Regions from separate parts of the Pusillimonas sp. NJUB218 genome, predicted to be linked through region 1. Evidence: predicted binding sites of a transcription regulator. Region 1 holds the regulator's gene; each other region holds the start of a gene.
What was found. Region 1 encodes sigma-54, which starts transcription at its own class of promoters, with help from an activator protein. Its sites were predicted from a motif close to TGGCANGNAANCTGCTTT; they were not measured.
Positions count from the first base shown of each region.

Region 2: a site for sigma-54 is predicted at 5,508-5,525, ahead of CHR62_RS14735 (TorF family putative porin). Genes of this name have one in related genera too.
Region 3: a site for sigma-54 is predicted at 5,599-5,616, ahead of atzF (allophanate hydrolase). Genes of this name have one in related genera too.
Region 4: a site for sigma-54 is predicted at 4,037-4,054, ahead of glnK (P-II family nitrogen regulator). Genes of this name have one in related genera too.

Region 1 is NZ_NQMK01000011.1:80,116-87,588, forward strand. It holds gene leuA (2-isopropylmalate synthase) at 1-529, opposite strand, end outside; gene CHR62_RS14215 (hypothetical protein) at 848-1,384, opposite strand; gene rpoN (RNA polymerase factor sigma-54) at 1,383-2,804, shown strand; gene CHR62_RS14225 ((2Fe-2S)-binding protein) at 2,944-3,222, shown strand; gene bfr (bacterioferritin) at 3,351-3,830, shown strand; gene CHR62_RS14235 (hypothetical protein) at 3,879-4,550, opposite strand; gene CHR62_RS14240 (peptide chain release factor 3) at 4,651-6,258, opposite strand; gene CHR62_RS14245 (HlyD family type I secretion periplasmic adaptor subunit) at 6,338-7,473, opposite strand, start outside.
Region 2 is NZ_NQMK01000013.1:13,491-20,963, forward strand. It holds gene CHR62_RS14710 (alpha/beta fold hydrolase) at 1-383, shown strand, start outside; gene CHR62_RS14715 (copper chaperone PCu(A)C) at 399-914, opposite strand; gene CHR62_RS15960 (methyl-accepting chemotaxis protein) at 1,197-3,158, shown strand; gene CHR62_RS14725 (DUF2061 domain-containing protein) at 3,365-3,580, shown strand; gene epsC (serine O-acetyltransferase EpsC) at 3,662-4,588, shown strand; gene CHR62_RS14735 (TorF family putative porin) at 4,684-5,457, opposite strand; gene alkB (DNA oxidative demethylase AlkB) at 5,611-6,270, opposite strand; gene hmpA (NO-inducible flavohemoprotein) at 6,405-7,473, opposite strand, start outside.
Region 3 is NZ_NQMK01000002.1:181,370-188,842, reverse strand. It holds gene CHR62_RS03430 (MarR family winged helix-turn-helix transcriptional regulator) at 1-55, shown strand, start outside; gene uca (urea carboxylase) at 88-3,708, opposite strand; gene atzF (allophanate hydrolase) at 3,721-5,562, opposite strand; gene hisN (histidinol-phosphatase) at 5,746-6,540, opposite strand; gene fetB (iron export ABC transporter permease subunit FetB) at 6,600-7,394, opposite strand; gene CHR62_RS03405 (ATP-binding cassette domain-containing protein) at 7,384-7,473, opposite strand, start outside.
Region 4 is NZ_NQMK01000009.1:53,395-60,867, forward strand. It holds gene pheS (phenylalanine--tRNA ligase subunit alpha) at 1-241, opposite strand, end outside; gene rplT (50S ribosomal protein L20) at 316-675, opposite strand; gene rpmI (50S ribosomal protein L35) at 693-890, opposite strand; gene CHR62_RS12135 (YifB family Mg chelatase-like AAA ATPase) at 1,124-2,641, opposite strand; gene CHR62_RS12140 (accessory factor UbiK family protein) at 2,760-3,002, opposite strand; gene CHR62_RS12145 (hypothetical protein) at 3,099-3,506, opposite strand; gene glnK (P-II family nitrogen regulator) at 4,091-4,429, shown strand; gene CHR62_RS12155 (ammonium transporter) at 4,441-5,667, shown strand; gene ptsP (phosphoenolpyruvate--protein phosphotransferase) at 5,692-7,446, opposite strand; gene CHR62_RS12165 (HPr family phosphocarrier protein) at 7,466-7,473, opposite strand, start outside.

The DNA.
Region 1 (7,473 bases):
AATATTCGTAGCGCCAGGAGGTTTCAGGGTGTTTGCCTGTGTAGGCCTTGACCAACTGCGTACCTTTTACCGCCAAGGCGCGCACTTCGTCTTTGGTCATGTTGAACACAATTTTGCGGAATGCAGGCGCGCAGGCGTTGTACAAGTGCACAATGGCTTGCTTGGCGCCGGCGGCCGCTTCAACGGTGCGTTCGATCAGGTCTTCGCGCGATTGCGTCAGCACAATAATGGTGACGTCGTCGGGGATACGGTTTTCGTCGACGAGCTTGCGGACAAAATCAAAATCGGTCTGCGAAGCGGATGGAAAGCCAACTTCGATTTCTTTGAAACCGATTTTGATCAATTGTTCGAAGAAGCGCAGCTTGCGCTCGACGCTCATGGGCTCGATGAGCGATTGGTTGCCATCGCGAAGGTCGGTGCTCATCCAGATGGGGGGCGCCGTGATGGTTTTGTTGGGCCAGGTTCGTTCAGAAAATTCGTGCGCGAACGGCACGAACGGACGGTATTTGTCGGAGGGGTTCGAGAGCATATTGCACCTGTTTCACTAAGTTTGTTGCTGCGCGTTACCCGTAAACATCGAATGAAGATTCGGCATCAACCCAAGGTTGGTAAATAACGGATAACGAAATACGGAATGGGGGCGTGGCTGAACGGCTGCCGGACTGCCACATGACGCTAGGCCCGGCAACCGATCGGTAGCAGCAGCGATAGCGAGAGAAGGGAGAGTGTGCTAGCCGTACCCGCAACCAAGCCGGCAACGGGGTTGCCGGTAGTGTTAAGAGGGGTAAAGGCCTGGGTGTTCATACCCCATAGTCAACCATATTTGCGCCAAATTGGCAAGTGTGGGCTAGGGGCCGTTGCGTGACAGCAGGGCGGCATGTTCTCGCGAAAGCTGGATTTTCGCGGCTCTGCCGCTGCGCAGCTCGGTGGCGGTTTGTTGCAGGTCTCCAACAGTAATGGGGAAGCGCGGGTCTTCCCAAACCCAGCGCAGCACAGTCAGGGCGGGTTCGGACAGCTGCGCGGCCAACCCGGCAATGACGTTGGCGTTGACCATGCGGGCATCGACCCGGCGCCTGCTGCTGCGCACAAAAGACACCAGAAAATAGGCCATAATAAGTGTGCACAGCGCTGCCAGCGCCCACCAGAAGAACGGGTTATAGCGCTTTAGCATTTGCGTAACCGGCCCGCCCAAGGCTTCAAGCCCCGAATAATCAATACCTCGGCCAAAAGCCACTAGGCGTGTCAGTAGTTCGAACCACAGCACGGCCACGACGACCACCACCACGGTACACACGATTTTGTGCGTTGCGGTAAGTTTGAGCAAGGTTTGACGTAGCGCGGCATGGTCGCGGGCGGTGGGCTGGTAGGCTGGATCTGTTTTCATGCGGGCTATTTTACCTATGCAATCGCGACATTCGTTAGAACTGCGGCAACACCAGAACCTGGCCCTGACGCCGCAGCTGCAGCAGTCGATCAGGTTTCTGCAGTTGTCGGCCCAAGACCTGGAGCAAGAAGTGGCCCAGGCGCTTGCTGACAACCCCCTGCTGGAGCGCGAGGGGGAGTACGACGCCGATGATAGCGAAGCCCGGGCCGATGCGCCATCGGATGAATACGTAGACGACAGCCCGCTGACGGCAGGTGTTTCGGGAACAGGGCGTGGCGATTTCGACGATGATGGCGGCCCGGAAATAGGGCAGGCGGTCACGTTGCGAGACCATTTGGTGCAGCAGCTGCGCCTCACGCGGGCAGGCAGGCGGGACCAGGCTCTGGTAGAGCTTTTAATCGAAGAGCTGGACGAGAACGGTTTGCTGGCGGTGTCTCTGGACGACGTGCGGGGGGTGTTGCCCGACGAGTTGGAGGTAGACGAAGATGAGTTGCTCGCCGCCTTGCGCTTGTTGCAGTCGTTTGATCCGGCAGGTGTGGGTGCCCGCTCAACGGCAGAGTGTCTGGTTTTGCAGTTGCGTCAGCGCGCTGCGTACGACCCGGAGGTGATGGCGTGCGCGATGGCGCTGGTTACGCAGCACCTGGATTTGCTGGCTCAGGGCAATGCCGCCCGTCTGGTGGCTGCTTTGGGATGTTCGCCCGACATCTTGCGCCAAGCCCATCAGCTTATTCTCACGCTCGACCCAAAGCCTGGGCGGGCCTGGTCGCAAAGTGTGGCGGACTATATCGTCCCTGAGCTGGTGGTCATCAAGAGCAAAAAGGGCTGGGAAGCGCGCTTGAACGGCGCGGCTGTGCCGCGTTTGCGCGTGAATCCGGTCTACGAGCAATGGGTGCGCGAAGACCGGAGCGGAGCAGACCGTTCAGAGATACAGGCGCAATTGCAGCAGGCGCATGGTCTGGTTAAAAGTGTCGCGCAGCGGTTTGAAACCGTCTTACGTGTGGGGCAATTTATTGTTCAGCACCAGCAGGCGTTTTTCGACAAAGGTGTACAGGCCATGCGGCCCTTGGTGTTGCGCGATATTGCCGAAGCCCTCGAATTGCACGAGTCCACGGTATCGCGGACGACACGGCAAAAGTACATGCAAACGCCCTGGGGCGTGTTCGAGCTGAAGTACTTTTTGGGTACCGCCCTGGGCGGTGAGGGGCTGGCGCCGGCGACGTCGGCCACGGCTGTGCGGGCCATGATCCGCGAGATGGTGCGCGCCGAGCCGCCCGCCAAGCCGTTGTCTGACGCCAAAATTGCCGATAAGCTCGCCGAGAAAGGCGTCGACGTTGCTCGTCGAACAGTGGCTAAATACCGCGAACTAGACGGCATCGAGCCGGCATCGGTGCGTAAGGCGCGAGCCAGTATGTCGGTCTGACCTGGGCCGGGGCTTTTGCCTGACTGTCGTGCTGCATGGGCGGCTGACGGGTTGTGTCTGCCCGCACGTCAGGGCATAACGGGTTACAAAATTATCGGTTTTTGTCGCATTCAGGGTATTGCACGCACAAAGAAACTAGATGATAATTGTTCTCATGTTCATTTGTATCTGTAACGCTATCACCGAGCGACAAGTCAAGGCAGCCGTTGCCGCTGGCGCTCACAGCATGTCCGACCTGCAAGCGCAGCTTGGGGTGGCGTCATGTTGTGGCTGCTGCGCAGACACTGCAGCCGAATACTTGCCAGGGGGCCGTCAGGCGTCGCATCAAACGGTTCATCCGTTGGGCGATCTGGTCGAACCCGCCGCCAACGACGCGGCACCCGCAGTATTCGTCGAAGTCATTGCCTGCCGGGCCTGACCCAGCGCCGCGCTCAATGTAACAGTCCCCGGGCGGTATGCGTCCCGGTGGTTGTTTTCTTCGCGTCTTTAATGAAATTCTCATCATGGCGTGGTAGCCTTTAGGTCTGCCCCCTCCAGGAGAAAAACATGAAAGGCGACGCCACCGTAATCCAGTTTCTAAACAAGCAGCTCAAAAACGAGCTGACCGCCATCAACCAGTATTTTTTGCATGCCCGTATGCTCAATCATTGGGGCTTCGATAAACTGGGCAAGCACGAATACGATGAATCTATCGGCGAAATGAAGCACGCCGACCGCCTGATCGAACGCATTTTCATGCTCGACGGCCTGCCCAATCTGCAAGATCTGCACAAACTGCTTATTGGCGAAGACGTTCCCGAATTGCTGGCCTGCGACCTCAAACTTGAGTCGGGCGCACAAGAGACCGTTAAAGAAGCCATTGCGTATTGCGAGTCAGTGCGCGATTACGTCTCGCGCGATCTGTTTCAAGACATTCTCGACGACACCGAAGAGCACATCGACTGGCTTGAAACCCAGATCGAACTGATCGACAAAGTCGGCCTGCAAAACTATCTGCAGTCGCAAATGAGTCACGACGCGTCGTAATTACGTGTCATGCCAATAAAAAAGCCGCCTAACCGGGCGGCTTTTTTGTTAAAAGTTTTTGGCTGGGCAATCTTCGACTTTGCCCCAGGCATTATTGGGGGTGCAGTACTTGTTGCGGGCTGCCCAGGCGCAACTGGGGCGGTCGAAGAAGCTTTGCGCATTGCATGCCTGCAGGTCGGATCGCAACTGCGCCAGCCAGGCCGAGGGGTGGCTTCCTTGCTGGGCAGGCAAGCTGCCGGTATTGTCGAGCGCAGGAGCGGGCGGTTGGTCGGGCATCTCGACGGGCTGTAGCGGTGTCCCCGATTGCCCGCCTTGTTTGCCAATAGAAGAAATCAGGTCGCCGACATCGGCGATGCCCATCAGACGCCCGCTTTCAAGGGCGGCAATTTGCTCGGCCTCGGCCATTGTGATGCGCGTTGTGGCAATAGAAATAACGTTGGACGCCAGCAGGTTGGTGGGGTTCTCGTTGACGACTTCCCAGGCGACCGATTCGAACGGCTCGGGGATGGCCAGACGCCCGCTGACCAGAGGCTGCGGGGGTTGAGCCGAAAACGGCCGGCCATCGGCGTCGAGTACGGGAACCGGGGCGATTTCAGGGCGACCGGGTGCCGCAGATGCCATGGGGCCGTTGGCCACCAGCCATTCGCCCAGGCGCAATCCGCCCCAGGCCGAGGCAGCCATAAAAAGGGCCAAAATGGCAAAAATGAAACGCCAGGACATCCTAAACCTTGGTAGCTGAGTTATCCGAAGTATAAAACGTTCGCTTCTAACCGAACGTGAACACATCTATTCAAACGTAAAAACAGGCTGAAAATTTGAACTACTTTGTAAACACCTGGCCACCATGTTCGCGCATGGTATGGAAGGTAATGTCGGGGTAAAGCTCTTGTACCACCCGCAGCTGCGCTTGCGATGATGCCAGAAATGCGGGCGCTTCGACCACGTCGTAGGCAATATTGCCCGCGTTGTTGTCGATGAATTTCTGCAACGTTTTGGCATCGCTGGCGGTTATCCAGCGCGCCAGACTGTAGCGCGACGACATCATCCGGGCTTCAACGCCATACTCGGTTTTGAGCCGATGGGCCACGACCTCGAACTGCAATTGGCCCACTGCACCCAACAGCAAGGCGCCGCCGGCGGCAATGGGCCGGAACACCTGAATGGCGCCTTCTTCGCCCAGTTGCGTCAGGCCGGTACGCAATTGCTTGGTACGTAAAGGATCTTTGACTTCAACGGCTTGAAAGAGTTCGGGGGCAAAGAAGGGCAGCCCGGTAAACTGCAGGTTTTCGCCTTCGGTCAGGACGTCGCCCAGGTGCAGTACGCCGTGGTTGGGGATACCGATAACGTCGCCGGCATAGGCCTGTTCCACCAGTTCGCGTCGTTGCGACAAGAATGACACCACGTTGTTGGGGCGAATTTCTTTGCCGGTGCGCGAAACCTTGAGCCGCATCCCCCGGTTGAATTCCCCCGAGCTGACGCGCACAAACGCCACGCGGTCGCGGTGGGCCGGGTCCATATTGGCTTGTACCTTGAACACGACACCGCTGAATTTGGGCTCATCGGGTTGCACTTGACGCTGTACGGCTTGGCGCGGGCCAGGTTGCGGCGCCAGGTCGACCAGGGCATCCAGCACTTCTTGTACGCCGAAATTGTTAATGGCTGACCCGAAGAAGACCGGGGTCTGCTTGCCGGCCAAAAAGGCGGCATGGTCGAACTCGGGGGCCGCGGCCTCAATCAGTTCGATTTCGTCGTTGGCTTTGGCAAAGGCATCACCAAAACGTTGGGCGATTTCAGGGTTATTGCGCCCTTCGATCAGGTCATCGTCGTCGTTGCGGCGCTCTTGCCCGGCGCGAAACACGCGCATGCGGTCGCGGCGGATGTCGAACACCCCCCCGAACGAACGACCCATGCCCACCGGCCACGAGAACGGCACGGCATCCATACCCAGGTGCGCTTCGATTTCGGACAGCAGATTCAATGGCTCTTGGACTTCGCGATCGAGCTTGTTGATGAACGTGATGATGGGGGTGTTGCGCGCGCGGCAAACCTGCAGCAGGCGGATCGTTTGGGGTTCGACGCCGTTAGCGGCGTCAATGACCATTAGCGCCGCGTCAACGGCCGTCAGCACCCGGTAGGTGTCTTCCGAGAAGTCTTGGTGCCCCGGGGTGTCGAGCAGGTTGATCACGCAATCGCGGTATTCCATTTGCATGACCGACGACGCGACCGAAATACCCCGCTGCTTTTCAATTTCCATCCAGTCGGATGAGGCATGACGGCTGGCTTTGCGTGCCTTGACGCTGCCGGCGATTTGAATCGCGCCTGCGAATAGCAGCAGTTTCTCGGTGAGCGTGGTTTTACCCGCGTCGGGGTGGGAAATAATCGCAAAGGTGCGCCGACGGGCGACTTCGTTGGCAATAAGGGATGACATGAATGAGTGAGTGCGGTTGAGCGCCGTCGCGCCAGGCGACGGCATGGGCAAAGCAAGCCCCCATTGTAGCCGGGGTTTGTCAGGGCTCAGTAAAGGCCTGGCTTATGCCCTCTAGCAAGGGGCTGGCCAAATAAGAGAACAGCGAGCGTTCCCCAGTGAGTATGGCCACGCTGACGGGTACGCCGGGCAGCAGCGGGTAGCGTAGTGCATGGTTTTCGAACGCTAGCGCTGCGGGCCTGATGCGTACCCGATAGTACGGTGTCTTCTGCTCGTCCATGACCGAGTCTGGGCTGATGTCGACGACCTCGCCTTGCATGGGGGTGTAGCCGCGGGCCACAGACGACATCAACTGGATGCGCGCGGGCTGGCCTTCGTGCACCATGCCCACGTCGCCCACGGGCAGACGCGCCTCGATGAGTACGGGCTCGTCGGCGGGGACCAGCGTCATCAGGGTGCCCCCGGGTTGCAGTACGCCGCCCTGGGTCACAATATTCAGCGTCAGGACGACACCGTCTATGGGGGCCCGCACTACCGAACGCGCCTGGCTATCGGTAAACTTGCGCTGACGCTCCTGCAGCTCTGTGCGTTGACGCTGCACATCGGCCAGCTCTTTCTGTAAGCCCTCGGTATCGCCCGACCCCAGTGTTTCAAGCGCCGCACGTTCTTGTCCAAGCGCGGCCTCAACGCGTCGCAGCGACGCTTCGATTTCGAGCAGGCTTCCGCGCGCCTGCTCTTCCTCTTTTAGCAGGTTAAGGTGTTCGTAGCGGTTGGCCAACCCTTCCCGCATCAGTCGGTTGCTGATACCGATCTGTTCGCGTAATAGTTTGAGTCGAGAGGCGGTGCTGGCTTGTCGGCTCTTCAATTCGGCCTGCTCGGCCAAGCGCTGTTCTATTTTTTGTTTTTGCTCTTCAGAAGAAGAGCCCAGCCGCGACTTCTGCGCCTTGAACAAGGCGCGCGCTAGTTCGACCTGTTCCGGAAAGCGGGTGGTCAGGTCGTCGGGGACCGCGAAGTCGTCGGCGTCGGCCAGTTGTGCCTCTAGCCGCAAGGCGCGAATTTGCAGCCCGGCGATGGCGGCTTCCAGCTCTCGCATTTCGGCATCGTTTGCGACGCGTTCGATTTCGGCCAGAGGCTGATTAGCCGTCACACGTTCGCCCTCGCGCACCAGAATGCGCCGGACAATACCGCCCTCGAGGTGCTGTACGGTTTTGGTTTGAC
Region 2 (7,473 bases), on a different contig from region 1:
TTGCTCAAGGGTTGACCGAAGCAGGCCTAGAAACCTTTATTGACACGGTTAGCGGCCCCGACACCTGGCGCCGAATGACCGGCTGGTTCAAAACTATGGTGCGCGACAACGCGGGCACGCTGCTTTCACAGGCGCTAGAGGCCGATACGCTGTACGACCTAGACACCGCAAGTCGGGTCAGCTGTCCGGTTTTATTGCTTGGGGGAAGCAATAGCCCGCAGCGCTATCGCCAGATTATCGATGCTTTGGCGCCCAGGCTAGCCGGCGCAAGCCGAGACACGGTGCCCCTCGCCTCGCATGGCATGAACCTGGCCAACCCTAAAAGCTTCAACCGGAAAGTACTTACTTTTTTTGCCGGCGAGCAAACCGCACTGCCGGCATAACCCCGGTTTGGTTCGTTAGTGCGACATCTTCCCGGGCATCGTGCCAGCCGGCTTGACTTCGCAGCTGGCCACGACTTTTTGACCCGACTTCAACACTAGATCAACCTGAATGGTGTCGCCCACAGCAACATCACGACGAGGCTGCTCGAGCATGATGTGATAGCCGCCTGGCTTGAATTCGAGCTGCCCCCCGGCCGGGACGGCAACCTCATCGACCATGCCCATGCGACTCATGCCATTTTCGTGGCGCGTTTGATGCACCATTAACAGACCATAGTCTTTAGGGGCAGCCGCTCCCACAACGCTAACCGGCGCGCCAGTGCTGTTTTTAACCACAAAGTAACCTGCCGATGGCGCCGGAGCCGGCAACAACCTTACCCAACACGCTTCGGCGACAACGCCCTGGGCCACAGCTAAGTTAGCGGTGTCGACTTGTGGCGCCGCATGCGCCATAGCATGGGATTGACCACCATGAGCAGGCGACTGCCCATGGTCACCATGATGAGCGGCCAATGCAACACCTGATGACATCAACATCACAACAGAAGTATTTAAAAGCGTACGTAACATAACTTCCTCACAAATAAACTGCACAAAGTGTAGCGCTGAATCTTCCAATGCGCCTTGATGCTCATCAGACCTTGATCAAGGCGCCAGGCCTCACCCAGGCAATCCTTAAGGTTCAATCAAGCAGTTTTCTTCTATCTATTTCTGCTTACTGCAGGGTAAACACCCACGGTAGTATCGGTAAAGTTTCACCAAATATTGCCGTTACGTTAATTTGGTAACTATTTGCGCTTTCCCGGAGACAGAATGAGCAGAATTAAAACCCTGAGGGTCCGAACCAAACTGATTGGCGGCTTCCTGATTGTCGCAGCCATCGCCGCCATTATCGGGTTTGTGGGCATCCAGTCCATGCAGCGCATCAGCCAGATGACGGACCGCCTGTACGAAAACGAGTTTATCGGTATGCGCCATGCCACCGAAGCCGATCGTCAGTTGGTTGCCGCCGGGCGCGCCCTGAGCAATACCCTGCTCACCTCCACCGAAGACGAATACCGTTCCGAATACTTTTCTATCGATAACCACTTCATCTCGGCCAAGATGGCCCTAGATGACCTGGCACGTACCGTGAAAAGCGACGAAGGCAAACGCGCCGTCGAGAAGGCACGCGAGGCGGTCAATGCATTCGAAAAAACGGCAAAAGATATCGTTCGCGAACAACCTGCCGAAACACTGGGCCGATTGGACACGACCGAGCGCGTATTTAAAGAAATGCGCCCCCTGGGCGACGAAGCCGAAAGCCTGATCAAGCGCATTGTTTACGACCAGCAAGACAATGCGCTGACAGCCACCGAAGAAATCAAGGCAATTTACCTACAAGCTTTTACATTGATGATCGGCCTGACAGCCGGCGGTGCGCTGATTGCCATTATTCTGGGCTTGTTAATCACCCGGGGCTTTACGCGGCAGTTGGGCGGCGAACCCCACGAGGTGGCACAAATAGCAGCCGCTATTGCCAAAGGCAACCTGAACAACAAAATCGTTGTGCCACGCAATGCGAAGCAAAGCATCATGAACGCCATGAACCAGATGCAAGACTCGTTGCGCAAGGTCGTTCTGGCAGTGCGCAACAGCAGCGATCATATTGCAACCGGCTCGGCTGAAATCGCAACGGGCAACGTCGACCTGGCTCGTCGCACCGAAGAGCAAGCCGCCAACCTGACAGAAACTGCGGCAGCCATGGAGCAACTGGCCAGCACCGTCAAAAGCAATGCCGATGTCGCCAAGCAGGCTGCACACATGGCTTCTGCGGCCAGTGGCGCGGCCGTTCAAGGCGGTGAGGTGGTCAACAACGTTGTTGACACCATGCAAGAAATCAACGCGTCATCGCGCAAGATTGTTGACATCATTTCGGTTATCGACAGCATTGCGTTTCAGACCAATATTTTGGCGCTTAACGCCGCCGTCGAAGCTGCACGCGCAGGCGAGCAAGGCCGTGGCTTCGCAGTCGTAGCCAGCGAAGTGCGCAGCCTGGCACAAAAAAGTGCCTCCGCCGCCAAAGACATCAAGAATCTTATTGATAACAGCGTACAGAAGGTCGATGCCGGATCCAGGCTAGTGGACGAAGCCGGCGAAGCGATGCAGGGCATTGTTACCCACGTTCAGCGCGTTACCGACCTCATTAATGAAATCAGTGCGGCCACCGACGAGCAAACGTCGGGTATCGGTCAGGTCAATGATGCCGTCTTGCAGCTTAGCGATGTAACCCAGCAAAACGCTGCGCTGGTACAAGAGTCTGCCGCGGCGTCCGACAGCCTTAAAGCACAGGCGGCCACGCTAGTAGAAGTCGTTAACCTGTTTGATATTGGGCGTGACTATATCGACGTCTCCGCACGCGAAGTCAAGAACCCGGCACCCGAAGCCAACGCCCGGGCCATCCCGGTGGCTGCAGCCGCACAGTTGCCGACAGGCCACTCTGCCAAGAAGACGCGCGCCCGAGATGCACACACGGACGAGACGCATGCATCACATGATCACCAAGGCTACGCCGCACCAGCCTCGGGTGAATCCCCCCGCGATTCGGCGCAGCGTCATAATGCACTTTCAAACGACGCAACACGCTCAGTCCGACGCGCGGGCGCATCAACCTCGGGGCACGACAGCTCGGGGTCTGGCGCAGCGCGCAACGACGCCCAGCTACGACGACCCGACCTTAATAATCAATCGTCGACAACAAGAACCGACAAAGAAGACGACTGGGAAGAGTTCTGAAGAAATTTCAGTATTAAAAGCCGGCAATCTGTTGATAAACCCCACTGTTGTTCATAGTGGGGTTTATTTTTTGAACGATTCCATCATCGGCATATCATCCACACGCCCCCAATAGCACGCCCCTATCGCAGAGATTGAAACAATCAAATATCCCGCTCTATTGAGATTGATTATCATTAACTCAACTTAGAAAACGGAGCGACATCATGATTGTCCTTGAAAAAACCAGCCAGGTTCTCTTGCACATGGGCGTCGCCTTTGGCGTTACCTACGCGATGACAGGATCGGTGATGACGGGTGGCCTGGCCGCCCTGGTCGAGCCGATTTGTAATGTGGCCTTGCTCCCCTTGCATGAGCGCGCCTGGCGCCACATCAAGACGAAGTGGCGCCCCTCCCTTCCGCAGTGGTCTCGCGCGTGCTGACCTGACAACATAAAGTCACCACCGCCAGAGCTTGTACCAGGTGGTAAGATTTTGTCTTTTATTCTTGGCGTAATTGCTGACATGGCGTCTTTCAACATCGACTCAATCGTTCAATCACTGGCCGATATCCGCAGCGAGTGGCGTACCGCTCAAGGGCGTTCTCGCGAACCTGGCAGTCGTGAGTTTCCATCGCGCCAGGCACTGGCCGACGTCATGGACGCCCTGAAAGGCGCACTATTCCCGATGCGTCTGGGGCCTACCGACTTACGACACGACAGCGAAAACCATTATGTGGGCCACACCATCGACACGGCCCTGCATACACTGCTAGGGCAAGCTCGCCTGGAAATCCGTTACCAGAACAGGCACGCCCCACTAGACGACAACGAGCTTGAGGCTCGTGCTTTCAAAGCCGTCTCGAACCTGGCCAACAAATTACCGCACATCCGCAACATGCTCGACAGCGACGTGCTGGCGGCCTATCAGGGCGACCCCGCAGCGCAAAGTGTCGATGAAGTCTTGCTGTGCTACCCCGGTGTACAGGCCATGATTTACCACCGCATAGCGCACGAGCTGTACACCAACAAGTTGCCATTGCTGGCCCGGATTGCAGCCGAAATGGCACATGCCGAGACGGGTATCGACATCCACCCGGGCGCACAAATTGGCCGAAGTTTCTTCATTGATCACGGCACCGGCGTCGTTATTGGCGAAACCACCGTGATCGGCGAACGCGTACGTATTTACCAAGCCGTCACCCTCGGCGCAAAAAGCTTCCCGACAGACGAAGACGGCTCACTTCAAAAAGGCCTACCGCGTCACCCTGTAGTGGAAGACGATGTCGTCATTTATGCCGGCGCCACCATTCTGGGGCGCGTGATTTTGGGCAAAGGCTGCGTCATTGGCGGCAATGTCTGGCTGACCCAGGACGTGCCAGCCGGGTGTGTCGTCACTCAGGCACGCTCTCAAGACACGCCTCGCTCCAAATGTCCCGATTCGATCATTTGACCCAAACTCGACTCATCCGCGCCATCGCCCTATAGAAAAAAGCGGGGTCTTCGAGCTGAAGACCCCGCTTTCACATTCGCCTCGAATCGTACCGATCAGAACGCTGCGGTTAATGAAAAAACTGCAGCAGCTTTCCCCTGGTATCGACCTGTGGCTGCGCTGGTGTATACGCCCTTGTCAGCGTTGGTGTCGACATAAGCCAGCGAGGCCGTGACATTACCCCAGGTTTTGCTCAAGCCCAACGACCAGTCGGTATAGTTGCCATCTGCCAGGTTGCGCACGCGCTGGTAGCCCACATGACCATCGACATTCAAACCCCAAAAGCCCGTCGGCACACTGGCAGATAAATCGTAGTATTGGCTATTTTTACTGTCGGCCCAGCCAAACAAATTGGTGACCGCATGCGAATACTTGAATGACACCGGGCCATAACCCAGCCCCAGGTAAAGCTCGGTAGTGTCGGGGCTGACAAAACCCCGCGGGTAACTACCCGGGTAGTAATACTGCAAGACCCCCACATCAATGGTCAGATCGCCCCAGATCGGTGCGGTGTAGCCAGCGTAAAAATCCATCTCGAGGGGTGCAGAAACATTGTCGTCAGAATCACCCAGCCAACTGATGCTCGAGTTCCAGTTGCCGATGTAAAGACCACTACTATGACTCAAGTCGAAGCCACCCTGAATGGCTGGCTTGTTATTGGTCTGCATCAGCCCCCGGTAGCGGTACTGGCTAGCCAGCGTCATATTGGCACTGAACGAAAAGTCTGAAGCCGGCGAGACCGGTTCGGTGGATTGCGCCGCAACCGGCGTGACAATCACAGCGGCCAAGACAGCACCGCACATAGCTTTTGCTACAGAAATTGAGGGCATGACGAGCTCCTTTTGAAGTTTGACAGCAAACAAGATGTGCCAAACTTACTTAAGCAATTTGCATGCCAAGACAAACGCGCTATGTCGCTTGTCGCAAAATACCCATGGGGCGCGCGCCCTGCACCAAAACGAAACAGATTTAAACGTTTGCGCTCATCGGCGCTGCACGCGCCGAAATGTCAGGTTCAGGCGCTGCTCGCCCAGTAACTCATGATTTTCCTGTCGAACCGGCATAACTCCATGAAACCGCATACGGTCGACCCCGCCCCAAACCAACACATCGCCGTGCTCAAGCAAATACTTTTCTACCGGGTCTGTTCGTCGCAGCCCGCCAAATAGGAAAACTGCCGGCAACCCCAAGGACACTGAAACAATGGGCGCTGCCAGATCTTCTTCGTCACGGTCTTGATGCAAACCCATTTTGCTTTTCGGACGGTAACGATTTAGCAAGCAAGCCTGTGGTTCGAAGCACTTAAACCCTGCGGCGTCGACGGCCTCGAACGCTCGCTGTTGCCACAACTCAGGCATGTCGGGCCAGGGTTGACCTGAAAGCGGGTCGGTGGACGAATAGCGATAGCCCGTTTTGTCGGATATCCATCCGTAAGGGCCACAATTAGATTGATCAACCGACATCCATCCCCGTACCGTAGGCATCCGGCGCCAGGGGGAAACTTGCAAAACACCGTTCAGGTCAGCAAGAAACTGCGCAGCGTCATCAAGCAAAAAGCCCCTGAAGATAAAAGCCTGCGGCCCGATTTGCTCAGACGAAGACCCTTGGGTGCGGATTCCCCCGAGTAAATTCAGCTGTTGCATGGGCATCGGCTTGTCGGCGCTCAAATGAATAAAAAAGGCATGACCCCAAGTATAGGTCATGCCTTTCAGTCGACCCCGGCAGTTTGCGCGCCAACGCCGCCGAAGCGGGGCAATGCGCGCCCTGCTGACCGGAATTAACGCAGGTGATCCAGCAGGTCGGGGCCAAATACCTCTTGATGAATTTTGGTGGGCGGCACACCCTGTGCAACGAGATCGCGCCACTGCTGCTGCATGAATTTAAGCGGACCGCACATATACACAGGCACATCAGCATACGCCCAGGCAGGCAACTGACCTACACGCATAAAACCTGCGTGGTAGCCCGGCTTGCCCTCGTGCCCGGCATCCATCGTTTCATAGAACGTAACGACCTGCAGATTCGGCATGACAGCCCGGGCATGTGCAATATCGTCTTGATGAGCGTGATGCGCTGCATCACGTGCAGCATGTGCGAAAACAACCTGACGCTCAGGATGGCGCGTCGCGATGGCATTCAGGGCCGAAATCATGGGCGTTATACCAATACCAGCCGACATGAGTACGATGGGCGTCTGGGACGTGACATTGGGGGTGAAATCGCCGAACGGCGGGCTGATGCGCAATGTACCGCCCTGCTTCAGATTATCGTGCAACCAGTTCGACACTGTGCCGGCAGGTGTTTCGGTGCCCGCCGCTTCGCGCTTGACCGAAATACGATAGTACGGTGCGCCCGGCGCATCTGACATGCTGTACTGTCGCAGTTGGCGGCGGCTGTTAGGTAAATTGGCTTCGACACTGATGTACTGACCGGGTTTGAAGTCAGCCAGCGGCTGGCCGTCAGTCGGCATCAAGATAAATGAACGCACATTGGCGCTTTGCTCGACCACCTGGGCCACCGTCATTTCACGCAATTGACCTGGCTCAACCCCGGCGGCTTCATACAACTTCCGTTCTTCGTCAATAAAGGCTTGAGCCAGCAATCCGTAGGCTTCGCCCCAAGCAGCCAGCAAATCGGGCGTTGCCGCGTCGCCCAATGTTTGCTGAATCGCCCCCAGCAAATGACGGCCAACAATGGGGTAGTGCTCAGCCGTAATACCCACCGACGCGTGCTTATGAACAATACGACTGACGACCGGGGCCAAGGCATCTGGGTTGTCGATGTTGGCCGCGTAAGCAAATACGGCCGCCGCCAATGACTGCTGCTGAGCACCGCTGGCCTGATTC
Region 3 (7,473 bases), on a different contig from region 1:
CTCACAATTGTGCGATGTCCTGATACGCATGGACAACCACATGCAAGAAACTTAAATAGCAAGCCGGCCAGCTGCTCACCAGCACTATCAATCAGCCGCAAATACCACCAGCGGATCCCCGGCATTAACCGTCCGCCCTGATGCGCACACAACTCGGTCGACGCGCCCGGCCGCTGGGGCGGTAACATGCACCTCCATTTTCATGGCCTCGACGATCAACAGCGTCTCGCCCTCGACGACGCGCTGCCCTGCGACGACCTGAACCTTCCAGATATTGCCCGACAAATCGGCTTCGATCAGCGACTGCCCCTTGGTCAAGCTGACGGTTGAGTCCAACACAGCCGGCGCCTCTTGCACGGCGACATCATCAACTTGCCAGCGGGCAACTTCCGAGGCGAACGCCTGCGTCTGACGTTGTTTGAACTGCGCAATGCTATCGGCATTGTCGTCAAGAAACTGCTGATAGGCGGCGTAATCGAAGACCTCTTCTTCAATCTGCACCACCGCCCTGCCCTCACGAAAGTCTTCGCGAAACCGGGTTAACTCAACCTCTGACACCGGGTAGAAACGCACCTGGTCAAAGAAGCGCAATAACCACGGTTTGCCCTTATGGAACACGGGGTTCTTCAAGAACTTGTTCCAGATCGGCACGGTACGCCCCACCAACTGATAACCGCCAGGCGAGTCCATACCGTAAATACACATATAAACCCCGCCAATGCCCACGGTGCCTTCAGCAGTAAACGTACGGGCCGGGTTGTACTTTGACGTTAGCAAACGGTGACGCGGGTCCAGGGGTACGGCGCACGGCGCCCCTAAGTACACGTCGCCCAGGCCCATGACAAGATAACTGGTGTCGAAGAAGGTTTTCTGTACCTCATCACGATGCGCCAGACCATTGATGCGTTGAATAAAGTCAACGTTGTTGGGCAGCCAAGGGGCGTCGGGCTTCACTGTTTCCTGATACCGCTGGACAGCGTCAAGCGTTGCGGTGTCTTCCCAGGCAACTGGCAAATGCACAACCCGAGTCGGCACGCAAACGGTTTTAACGTCTGGTAAACGTGCCTCGATGACCAGCAGCCGGTCGACCAGATCGGATTGACGAATTTTCAGGCTGTCGTATCGTACCTGCAATGAACGCACCCCGGGCGATAACTCAAACACCCCCGCTATCGGGTGCTGCGCCAGATGCTGCATCAGCAAATGGATACGCAGGCGCAAGGCGATTTCAAGTACGTTGTCGCCGTACTCCAGCAGCAAATAGCTGTCACCCGCCTGCCGATATGTAATCCGTGGATGATGCCCTTGCGCCGGCAACTGGGCCACAATGGTGGACGCCAAGGCGTCGGCCTGCGCTACGGGCACACTGGCAATACCTTCTGGGGGGGCAGATAAAGTTGCAATGGCCTCTTCCTGGCGCAACTGCAACAACACCGCCTGGTCGTAAGTCAAAGGATGAAAGCGGATCAAATCGCCCGGCTTGACCTGACCGACTTTCCACAACTCGGCTTTGGCGATGGTAACCGGGCACACAAAGCCGCCCAGGCTAGGACCATCTTTGGTCAAAATAATGGGTGTGTCGCCCGAAAAATTGATACTACCAATGGCGTATTCGCAATCATGCACGTTGGACGGATGCAAGCCCGCTTCGCCGCCGTCGGTCCGTGCCCAGGTGGGCTTAGGCCCCATCAGGCGAATACCCAGACGATTCGAGTTGTAATGCACTTGCCAATCGGTGGAAAAGAACATCTCGATGGCGGCCGGATCGAGAAAGTCAGGGGCACCATGCGGGCCATACAACACACCAATGCTCCACCGACTGCCGTATGTAGGCACCAGCGGCGTTTCCAGCCGTGAAGGTGCGGCGACAGGTGCCGGTGTCGTGCACGCGGGTAAACCGGGCTGGGATACCGACAGCATATCCCCGCCGCGCAGTACCCTGCCGCCATGCCCACCAAACTGCCCCAGGGCAAACGTCGATCGGCTCCCCAGGTACTCGGGCACATCGATGCCGTTACGTACGGCCAAGTATGTCCGGCAGCCCGACAACACCTTGCCAAACTTCAAGACCTGGCCGGCCCTGACGTCAAACGCACTCCACATCGGGCACTCGTCGTCATCCAGCGTAACGGCCATTGCCGCGCCGGTAAGGGCTACAACGGCATCGGTGTGGAAACGTAAAGTTGGTCCGATCAAGGTGGCCTCGAGCCCCGCGGCTTTGTCATGATTGCCGACCAGACGATTGGCTAGCCTGAAGGCGAAATCGTCCATCGGGCCTGACGGGGGCACGCCAATATCCCAGAACCCCTCGCGCCCCGGGTAATCCTGGACGCTGGTGGCCGTGCCCGCCGCGATCACTTCAATGACAGGGGGCCGGTACTCGAAGCTACCCAGAAACTGAGTGCTGACTTGACCCTGGGCAAATGCCGGTGCCCCTGCAATTTGGCGCAGATAGTCTAGGTTAGTGGCAATGCCGTGAATACGAGTTTTCGCCAGCGCAGCCTGCAGACGCGAAATAGCTGTGGCGCGATCGTCACCCCAGACAATCAACTTGGCCAGCATGGGGTCGTAAAACGACGTGACTTCAGTGCCGGTATCCACCCAGCCATCAACGCGGACCTCTTCTGGAAAATAAACGTCGGTTAACGTACCAGGCGAAGGCTGAAACTGCTTAAGGGGATCTTCAGCATACAGCCGCACTTCAATCGCCGCACCCTGCGGTGCTCGCGACAACGCAGTCCAGTCCAGCGGATCACCCGCCGCAACACGCAACATACACTCGACCAAATCAAGACCAGTGACGGCCTCGGTCACCGGATGCTCGACTTGAAGACGCGTATTGACCTCAAGAAAGTAAAAAGCGTCGCGCGCGGCATCGTAAATAAACTCGACTGTGCCGGCACTACGATAATTGACTGACCTGCCCAGCATGACGGCGGCATCAAGCAGCGCCTGACGCGTGGTAGCAGGCAGACACGGTGCGGGCGTTTCTTCGATCAATTTCTGGTTACGGCGTTGTATCGAGCAATCGCGCTCTCCCAGCGCTACAACCTTGCCGTCACCATCGCCAAAAATCTGGACTTCCACGTGTCGTGCCTGGTCAACAAAGCGCTCCAGAAAAACACCACCGTCACGGAAAAAAGTCTCGCCCAAGCGCTGCACGCTGTCATAGGCTTTGCCCAGCGCTTCGGCCGTGTCGCAACGCGTTAAACCAATGCCACCGCCACCGGCTGTGGTCTTGAGCATGACGGGGTAGCCAATGTCGTGTGCGGCCGCCAGCGCCTCTTCAAGACTGCCCAGCAAACCGGTGCCTGGCGTCATGGGTACCCCGGCTACCCGTGCCAGCTCGCGCGCCCGATGCTTAAGCCCGAACGCCTCGATTTGCGCCGCGGTCGGACCAATAAAGACCAAGTCGTTGTCAACGCAAGCCTGACTAAACGCCATACTTTCGGACAAAAAACCATAGCCCGGAAACACTGCCTGTGCACCGGTTTTGCGGCAAGCGGCAATGATTTTCTCGATATTCAGATAGGTATCGACGGGCCGGTCGCCTACCAGCGCAATAGCCTCGTCAGCCAACTGGACGTGCCTGGTATTGCGGTCAGCGTCGGCGTAAACCGCCACGCTCCTGATGCCCAGCCGCTTCAGCGTTCGGATAGCTCTGACTGCGATTTCGCCACGGTTGGCGACAAGTACGGTATGAAACATGATGTGCCTCCGCTACTTCGCGTGCTTAACGTAGCTGCGCCAACCGCCATGAGCGGTGATGTCCAGCGCATCCTCAAACCCCGAGGGTTCGCATATGAACCCCTTGACGCAACGGCCGTCGGCCAGCACGACATTGCCAATCCCCAGCGGCGCAGGCACTTCAGCCGTAAATTCACCAAAAGCCTGTGGCGTCAACGCCCACAGCTCCAGCGCAATTTGGGCGCCCGAACCCGGCACATGCTTCAAGCCGGGTTTAGGCGGAATCGTGCCTGCCAGGGCATACAAACGATAGTCATCGCTAGATCTCGCTTCCTCGACGAATCGTGCGCCCCGCGAGGTCAGTTGATGGTTCAAAGGCATGCCGCGTAAATGCGCACCGACGACGGCCACCATAATCTCGTCACTGCTACCAAGCGAATTGCCGGACGACACTGACAGCGGCCATTCGTGTTGCCATACCCCCGGCGCCCCCGGTGGGGTCGTGCTTGCGACTTGCCAGCGCATACCAAAATCAGCCAGTGCTGCATCGTGCCAGGCGGGTGCAATCAAGGTAATGCCTGCAGGCAGGCCGTCGCTACGCAACCCGGCCGGTAAAGCCAACGCACACAAGTCAGCCAGATTCGTAAAGTTGGTATAGGTGCCTAGTGCAGAATTCAAGGCAACGGGCTGCTGCAAGACTTGCGCGATGGTATAGATGGAAGGCGTTGACGGCACCACCAGGGCATCTGCCGTAGCAAGTACCTGCTGAATCTGACGGGCAAGATTAGCGCGACGATACTCAGCGCGAAAGGCATCTGCTGCACTGTAACGACCAGCCTGTTCAATAATGCCCCGGACTACCGGATGAACGGCCTCAGGTTGCTCGGTCATCATGTGCTCTATCGCCACATACCGCTCGGCAACCCACGGGCCGGCGTAAAGCAACTGCGCCAGCTCGCTGAATGGCGTGAAATCGATATCGACCAGGGTAGCCCCCATATCTTTCAGTCGCCGCAGGCTGGTCTCGAAATGCAATTGAGCCCGCTTGTCGCCATCAAACCAAGGATTAGCCGGTACCGCCAGCACAGGTTTGCACGAAAAATGAACAGGCAAACGCGTCGGCTGGGGACGACTAAACGGATCGGCCGCATCGTAACCACTAAAGAACGAGACAACAGCCGACGCATCTTCAACCGTGAGCGCAAAAGCTGTGATGCAATCCAGCGTCCGACACGCAGGCACCAACCCGCGATTACTGACCCAACCTCGGGTAGGTTTGAGGCCCACAATATTATTGAACGCAGCGGGCACGCGCCCCGAGCCCGCAGTGTCGGTGCCCAGCGCAAATGGCACCAATCCCCTTGCTACGACGCTGGCCGAGCCCGAGCTGGAACCGCCGCTGATATAGTTTGGGTCGAATGAATTGGGGACGCAGCCGTAGGGTGAACGGGTACCAACCAAACCAGTGGCAAACTGATCAAGATTGGTTTTGCCCACAAGAATGGCCCCGGCACCGCGCAACAGGGCCACGACATGCGCATCGTCACGCGCGGTATAAGCAAATGCAGGACAAGCCGCCGTGGTCGTCCAACCCGCGGCATCAATATTGTCCTTTACCGCAAAAGGCACCCCATACAACGGCAAGGCCGACATATCGCCGTTTACATCCGCTAAACGACGCGCCAGCGCGTCAAGCTGCCCTGCCAATTGATCAGCGCCAGCCACTGAGATCCACGCCGGATCATTGTCGGACAAATTGCTCAATAATTCAGAAAGCAACTCGGACGGCGACGCGGACGCCTGCCGATAGACAGATTGCCACTGGGCGATCGTCCATCCTTTTGTTATCAATGACCTGGAAGTTTCAAGCAGCATGATCCGACACCCGGTTTTTGTGGAAACAGGTGTTATCAAGCAAGATACATGCCACTAATTATTGAAGAGTGTTATTTGTACCTGGCGTGGTGTTATCCCACGGTGCGCGACCGCCGCACCACAACGATCGGCTTGCCGACACTGGCGACTGCACCATAAAGGTGCATTTGGCCGAACCAACGACTACCGCATTGCAGCCGACAATTGCGCAACTAGTTGCGCATGCAAGACCGGATCACCTGCAGCGACAACCGGCCCGCCGTGCTGCGCATCGCCGCCATCCCAGGCAGTCATGACGCCGCCGGCGCCTTCAATAATAGGAATCAAAGCCTGCACGTCGTAAGTTTGCAAGCCCGCCTCGATAACGGCATCGACATGGCCCGACGCCAGCATGCAATAGGCATAACAATCGCCACCGTAACGTAACAACTGAACCTGCTCGGCTACGGCATTGAATGCCGCCAACTGCTGTTCATTATCAAAAATCTGCGGGGACGTACACATCAAGCGTGCTGACGCGATGCTGGCGCATGCCCTGGTTTTAAGCGCCTGACCATTGCACCAGGCGCCCTCTGGCGCACCGACAAAGCGTTCGCCAGTGTACGGCTGATTCATGACGCCCAGAACCGGACGGTTGCCGTCATTCAGCGCAATCAGCGTACCCCACAAAGGCATACCCGTAATAAAGGCGCGCGTACCATCGATGGGATCGAGCACCCAGGTCAACCCACTGCTACCGGCCACGTTGTCTTCTTCCTCACCCACTACGCCATGCGTTGGGTAGTGCTCAAGAATCAATTCGCGCATCACACGCTCGGCTGCCTTGTCGGCCTCGGTTACCGGGTCGAACAATTTGCCGCCCTTGTCTTGTACCGGCAGGGGCGCCCGGAAATAAGGCATGATCGCCTTGGCAGCCGCGTCGGCCAGCGTTTCGGCAAAGCGCCGATATTCGTTGAGTTGGTCAGTGCTAAGAGACATAGTACAAAGATAAAAAACAGAAAGGCTACCGTGAGGCGATCACGAGGAAGCAAGGCGCTTTAATCCAGCATTACCAGTTGCTCGTCGGGACTGAAAAAGCGATTGCGATACCACAAGGTTACTAAAATAGCGGTAATGGCCGTCGCAGACGTGAGCATAAACATCACGACCAACTGGTAGTTGACGGCTTGGGTTGGGTCGGCGCCCGCCAGAATTTGCCCCGTCATCATACCCGGCAACGACACTATACCGACCACCGCCAACGCATTAATAGTAGGGATCATCGCCGCCTGCATTGCCTGTCGCACGACCGTTGCCGACGCCTGTGCAGGACTGGCACCCAAAGCGAGGCAAGCCTCAATCTCATCGCGTCGCGACTGAAATTCCGATCGCAAGCGTTCTGCCGCCAATGCCGCACCGTTCATGGCATTACCCACAATCATGCCAAATATGGGAATAAGGTATCTGGGGTCGTACCAGGGCGTAATGTGCACCACCAGCAAATCAACGTAGGCCATGGTCAGGCCCGAGCCAATCAAGATGGCGCCCCCACACAACCACCGCAAGCCGGCGCGCGACCCGACGGCATCGAGCCGGCCCGTGGCCGAGAAGGTCGCGGTCACCACCATGACAAGCAGCACCCCAAGCACCAGATACCAGCGTTCGGTGGAAAATAGCCAGACCAGAATCTGGCCGATAAGCAGCAATTGAACAGCCGCTCGAATAGTGCCAATGATGAGGCTCTTGCCCAAACCCAGGCGTTGCCACCACGACAACCCAATGGCCACGAAAATCAGCGGCAATGCCATGGCCAGGTTGATCCAATCCAGATCTATCGCTCGCTCAATCGACATTACGCTCCTTCGCCGTTTTGTGTGTCACCACACGACCGGCATCAAACTCCACCACATCGGCCTGCAGCGCCTCGGTTTC
Region 4 (7,473 bases), on a different contig from region 1:
GTGCCAGTTCGGCGCGCCGGGCGGCAAGCAGGCTTTCGACCTGTTGCTTTAGCTGATTAATACGCGCCCCTTCGGCACGTTTCTGCTCGGGCTCGAGCTGGGCCAGGCTTTTCATCATGGCCGTCAGCGCGCCCTGCTTACCTAAAAAGCGGGCTTTGGCGTTTTCAAGCGCGGTCACATCAGCGGACTGCGCAAATGCTTCTTGGGCCTGAACAATCAGGTCATCAACCGGGGAAGTCATGGATATCGCTTTTCCAAATACAAACGGAGCCCAGAACGAGCCCCGTTTTTGTCACAACACAGTCGGTATACCGATCAGGAAGCTAGTGCAGCTTGAGCCTGAGCGACGACAGCGGCAAAACCTGCCTTGTCGTTAACAGCCATGTCGGCCAATACCTTGCGATCGAGTTCGATCGATGCCTTTTTCGTACCGGCAATGAAGACGCTGTAAGTAACGCCCAATTCGCGGCAAGCGGCATTGATACGAGTGATCCAGAGCGCACGGAAAGTACGCTTTTTGTTGCGACGGTCGCGGTAGGCGTATTGGCCTGCACGCATGACCGCCTGTTTGGCTATCCGGAATACATTACCGCGGCGACCGCGATAACCTTTGGCAGCTTTAAGGACTTTTTTATGACGGGCGCGGGCGGTAACGCCGCGTTTTACGCGTGGCATATTAGATCTCCGTTAAATCAAGCGTAAGGCATCATGCTGCGTACAGACGCAACATCAGACTTGTGAACCGCTGCAGAACCGCGCAACTGACGCTTGTTCTTGGTGGTTTTTTTGGTGAGGATGTGACGCTTGAACGCCTGACCCCGCTTGATCGACCCGCTACCGCGGACCTGGAAACGCTTGGCTGCGCCCCGTTTGGTCTTCATTTTTGGCATGATATAAAACCTGTGATTAACGCCAGCAGGTGGCTACCCCTAAGTAAGGCAACACTTTACAACCTACAAAACGTAAAAAAATAAGCCTGCCTGGCTAACAGGGGCCAGGCCAAGCTGCTTTTGCGGTTAAACCCCTGCACAACGGTTAAACGAGGCACAGCGGTTAAACCGCAAACTTTTAAGCGGGTAAACCGCGAAAAGCCCTTGATTATATGATGATTTGGCAAAGAAGTCTACCAACCCGACCGGTATTGTGCAGCCTCGGCAATGTGGTCGCGCCCGACGTCGGCGCACGCCGCCAGGTCGGCCAGCGTGCGCGCAACCCGCAACACACGGTGCACCACCCTGCCCGACCAGCACTGCTGATGCGCAATGTGGTCGAGCAAGCCCAACGCTTCGGTGGTCGCCTGGACGGCCCCAGGTAACTGCGACGGCAGCAACGCTGCGTTGGTACAGCCTTGCCTGGCCATCTGTCGCTCGCGGCACATCATTACGCGCGCCCTGACCACGGCCGACGGTTCGCCTGCCGGCAAATCGGACCACCCTTTGTCAATAGCGCCCAGCATCACCTGCAGATCTATGCGATCGAGCAAAGGACCCGACAGCCGAGCACGATACCGATCAATGCGCTCGGGCGTGCACTGACACGGCTTGCGACTGTGCCCCAGCCAGCCACAGGGGCAAGGGTTCATGGCCGCCACCAGCTGAAAACCTGCCGGAAACACGACCGACTGCGCCGCCCGCGCAATGCTGACCGAGCCGGTTTCCAGAGGTTCGCGCAACGACTCGAGAACGCGCCGGTCGAACTCGGGCAATTCGTCGAGAAACAAGACACCATGATGCGCCAAACTAATTTCGCCTGGCCGTGGAACAACGCCACCCCCAACTAGCGCCGCCACCGAACTGGAATGGTGCGGCGCCCGAAATGGCGGTGTCAGGCAAACACTCGCAGGTTGACCGCCCAAGCTGGCCAAAGCGACGACCTCCAGGGCTTGGGCCGTACATAAATCGGGCAGTAAAGTCGGCAACCTTTGTGCCAGCATGCTTTTGCCGGCACCAGGCGGACCCGACATTAGAAGACTATGGGCGCCTGCCGCGGCCACTTCAAGCACCCGCCGAGCCATCGCCTGGCCCTTGACCTCGGACAGACAGACTTGCGCGGGGGCCAGCGCAGTAGCCACGTGTGCCTGAGCAACCGGCATGGTCACTTCGCCAGACAAGTGCGCCACTACGTCTTGCAGCGTGCCGGCCGAAAATACCGTCAGACCCGGCACGGCGGCAGCCGTTGCAGCAGAGTGACGTGGCAACACCAACTGCAACGACGCGGCATCTTGCGCCACGCCCAACGCAATGGCCAAGGCGGCATCTATTGCTACTACAGCACCTGTCAGGGACAGTTCACCAGCAAAAACCAACGACGACACATCGACAGCCGCCGACCCGCCGCGCGCGCCGGTAGCGGCAATTTGGCCGGAGGCCAGCAAAACGCCCAGGGCGATGGGTAAATCGAACCGGCCAGACGACTTGGGTAAATCGGCCGGCGCAAGATTGACCGTCACACGCCCTGCCGGAAACGCGTAGCCGCTGCTGACAATGGCAGACCGCACACGGTCGCGACTCTCGCGCACGCCAGTGCCAGGCAAACCGACCAGATTAAAAGCCGGCAACCCCGAACCGACATGTACTTCGACCCTGACCGGTACAGCCTGCAGGCCACGCAAGGCACGGGTTGCCACGACTGCCAGCGACATAGCAGGCCCCTTTGGGATGAATGAACAGCCCCAAAGGTTATCGCTATCTATTACAGAATGGCGGCAAACGGGACAGTTCAGGCTACACCGGAAAGCACCTGATCAAGCCGCCTAGAAATCAAGAACCTTGACGCTCTTCCAGTGCTTTGACGCGCGCTTCTAGCGCGGCCAGACGGGCCAGTGCCTTTTCAAGCACGGCGGCTTGCACATCGAACTCTTCGCGCGTGACCAGATCGAGACGTGAAAACGTCTGGGTCATCATCGCCTTGACGTTGCGTTCGATATCGGCGGCCGGGCTGTTCTTGATCAGCTCCGACACATTTTTCTGCATGTCTTCAAACCAATCGGTACGGCTTTTCATAAAAACTCCTGATTATCGATAAACAACACCAGTGTAATTAAAAACATAAAAAACGGGCGCCGAAGCGCCCGAAATTGCTGGAGAACCAACGTTGACTTAGTTAGTGGCCGGCGTAGGCTGTGTGGGCGTAGTGGCCGGCTCGGTGGCGGGCGCCTGTTGGCCATTGCCAATCGCGTTCTGGATGGCTTTGTCGGCGTCGGCAGCGCCCTGCTTGATGGCATCGCCCACTTTATTGGCTGCGGCGGCTGCCTCGTCACGCACCTCTGCAGCCTTCTCGACAATGGCGTCTTGTGTTGACTGCGTGCTGCCGGTGGTTGATTCTGGCGCAGGCGTAGGTGCAACCGGTGTAGGCTCGGTGACGGGCGCAGCAGACGTGGGCGCGGGCTGCTCAACGGCGGGCGCGGCTACAGGCGCGGGCGCCTCTTCTTCTTTCGAGCAAGCGGCAAGTACGCCCATAGAAGCAACTAAAGCGACGATAGCGAGTTGTTTACGTTGAGTTTTCATGCGTTTCCTTCGAGGGGTTATTGGAGACAGTTACAATTCTAGCGAGACAGCTAAAACTGTCGACCCACCTAGTGTAAGCCCTAATTACAAAAATAATAAAAATAGACTCCGAAAAAACAAAAATATGCCGGAATCTCAATGGCTTCCGGACGGCAAGCCGCTTAATGTGATGTACATCACGACACATCTCACCCTGTCAGCACGCGGTTTGTTACAAATTTACCCCGGCATAACCGACCACGCTACCTGAAACCGCTTTGGTCAATGCTGCAGGTGCATAGCGTGGCGCCCACCCCGCCATAACATCCACAGCCCAGCCCGTCTCGAAACGGTGCGGCGCGATGCACCGCGATAACGCCGACGCCATGACACCCACCCAATAACGCACACCTCTGGTGCGCACCTTCGTCGACGCACCAGTTTTGGGCGGAAGAACTGGCGAATGCGGCCAACGCCCACTGTTTTACCCGCGTGTCGTTGTGACTTTCTGACTTTTTTATGAAAACTCGTTCAACCCGCATCACAAAAGTTGGCACGCTAATTGCTTTGTATCGGTCGATCGCCCTCTACATAGGAAGCACATCATGAAATTGATCACCGCAATCATCAAGCCCTTCAAACTGGATGAAGTCCGCGAAGCGCTAGCCGAAGTTGGCATTCAGGGTATGACCGTGACCGAAGTCAAAGGCTTTGGTCGACAAAAAGGCCATACCGAGCTCTACCGGGGCGCTGAATACACCGTCGATTTCTTGCCCAAGTTGCGCATTGAGCTGGCCGTGTCCGATGCGCAGGTTGAAACCGCTATAGAAAGCCTGTGTGCCGCAGCACACACAGGAAAAATCGGTGACGGCAAGATATTTGTTATGCCACTTGAACAAGTCATCCGTATTCGCACCGGCGAAGACGGCGAAGCCGCTATCTAGGAGCACACAACATGAATGCAGCTGATTTCGTCTGGGTAAGCGTCTCTACCCTGCTTGTATTAATGATGGTCGTCCCGGGCCTGGCCCTGTTTTACGGCGGCCTGGTGCGATCCAAAAACGTCCTGTCGGTGCTCATTCAAGTACTGGCCACGTTCTCGCTCGCGATCGTCGTCTGGTTTGTTTATGGCTATTCGATTGCCTTTACTGAAAGCAACGCCTTCTTCGGCGGATTCTCACGTGTGTTTTTCAATGGCATCGCCAATTTGTCCAACGGCGAATTCGCATTGTCGGGCTCGATTCCGGAAATAAGCTTTGCCGCATTCCAGGCTACTTTCGCCGGCATTACGTGCGCGCTGATCGTCGGCGGGCTCGCCGAACGCGTGCGCTTTTCGGCAGTACTGCTGTTCACGCTCATCTGGGTCACATTTGCCTATCTGCCCATTGCGCACATGGTCTGGTCGCCCGGCGGCTGGCTGTTCGAAAAAGGCGCCCTTGATTTTGCCGGGGGCACGGTGGTGCACATCAATGCCGGTGTCGCTGGACTCGTCGGCGCCTACTACCTTGGCCCGCGCCTGGGCTATGGCCGCGAAGCCATGCCCCCGCACAACCTGCCCATGACGATGATTGGCGGCGCCCTGCTGTGGGTGGGCTGGTTTGGCTTTAACGCTGGTTCTGCGCTCGGTGCCAACGAAATAGCTGCACTGGCGTTCTTCAATACGCTTGTTGCCACTGCGGGTGCAGTGCTGGCCTGGTTGTTCGTCGAATGGGCCGTCAAAGGCAAGCCATCTTTGCTGGGTGCCGTATCGGGCGCAGTCGCTGGTCTGGTAGGTATTACCCCCGCCGCCGGTCTGGTTGGCCCCCTGGGTGCACTGGTCATTGGTGTGGTGACGGGTGCTGCATGCGTCTGGGGTGTCAATGGCCTGAAGCGTCTGTTACGTGCCGATGACTCGCTGGACGTATTCGGTATTCATGCCCTGGGCGGGATTGTCGGCGCCATCCTGACCGGTATTTTGAATGCCAAGGCGCTGGGCGGCCCCGGCCTTGAAAGCGCCGCTGACATCTTGCCCCAGCTGTGGGTACAGATCGAAGGTATTTTGATTACCTTTGTCTGGACAGGTGTGGTTGCCGTCGTCGCTTATTTCATTGCCGACAAAGTGTGCGGGCTGCGTGTCAGCGCCGAAGCTGAACGCGAGGGCTTGGACATCAGCACTCACGGTGAATCGGCCTACTCAAGGTAAATGAAACGGCCGGCGGGGTGTTATTTACCCCGCCAGTACCGATAAATCGATGCGCTCGGCCCGATTCAGGGCTGATGCCACCTTGACCCGAAGTGCGTTAGTGTGAGACTGACGCACTTCTTTTTTGATGTCGAGCAATTGCTGGGGATGCATGGAGAACTCTTTCAGCCCCAACCCCAGCAACATGCGGGTCACACGACTGTCGCCGGCCATTTCGCCGCACACCGCCACCGACTTGCCGGCACGATCAGCCGCGTTGATGGTATGCGCAATAAGGCGCAACACGGCTGGATGCATCGGATCGTACAGGTCGGCAACTGCATTGTCGGCGCGATCGATAGCCAGCGTGTACTGAATCAGGTCGTTGGTGCCAATCGACAAAAAATCCAGCTGCTCGATAAAAGGTTCGATGGCAATGGCAATGGCTGGAATTTCCACCATGGCACCAATTTCTACGCTGTTACCGTAGGCCTTACCCTTGGCATCAAGCTCGCGACGCGCCGTCTCGAGCGCCCGTTTGACCGCATGCACCTCGTGCATGTGCGAAATCATGGGCACCAGAATACGTACCCGCCCATGCGCCGACGCGCGTAACAAGGCACGTAGCTGCGTGTGGAACAAGTCGGGATTGGCCAGGCAATACCGTATGGCCCGCAAGCCAAGCGCCGGGTTTGTGGCCACGGTCGTTTCGCCATCAAGGGTTTTGTCAGAGCCGATATCGAGCGTTCGAATGGTGACAGGCTTGCCCTGCATGGCTTTAACCACAGCAGCATAGGCCTCATACTGCTCTTCCTCATCGGGCAAATTGCTGCGCCCCATGAACAAAAACTCGCTGCGAAACAAGCCAATACCATCGGCACCGGCAGCCACAGCCGCGTGGGCCTCTTCCGGCAGTTCGATATTGGCTTCAAGCAAGATACGAACGCCATCAAGCGTGACGGCATCGGCGTCACGCAACAAGCCGAGCTCAGCGCGATCGTCGGCATACGCTGCCTGCCGGCGACGATATTCTTCGAGGACGAAATCGGGCGGGTTGATCAGTACGCTGCCGCTCATACCATCGACGATAAGCAAATCGCCGTCACGTACCAGCGAACGCACGTTGCCCATACCCACCACGGCAGGCACATTCATGCTGCGGGCTACGATAGCCGTGTGAGATGTCGGGCCGCCCAGGTCTGTTAGAAATGCACCGAAGCGCGCACCGCGCAAACGCAGCATGTCGGCAGGCGAAATATCGCGGGCCACGACAATAAGCTCTTCCGACAAACCTTCGTCGAAGCTGGGTAGTACCACGGGCCGCCCCGACAGCACACGCAGCACGCGCTCTATGACCTGACGGATATCGGCCCCGCGCTCACGCAAATACTCGTCTTCCATGGCGGCAAATTGCTCGGCCAAAGACTGCCCTTGCGTGGTTAGCGCCCATTCGGCGTTGTAATGTCGCTCGGCGATCAGCTCGCAGGCATGGTCAGACAACATCGGGTCGTCGAGCAGCATGCAATGCACGGTAAGCAAGGGCCCCATTTCGCGAGGCGCGTCTTCGGGTAAGTGATCGACCATGTGCTGAAGTTCGTCGCGCGCCTGTATCACGGCCTCTTTCAGGCGAGTACATTCTGACGCAACGTCTTCGGGCTGAATACGGTAGTGGACGACTTCGAGCGCCGCCGCACCCATGACAACAGCACGGCCAATAGCGTAACCCTTGACTACCCCCTGCCCCCGCAGAGACAGCATGGCACTGTAGTGGTGTGGAACCAATGGAGCAGATTGGGTCATACGCACCCGGAAAATAAAATTATTCGG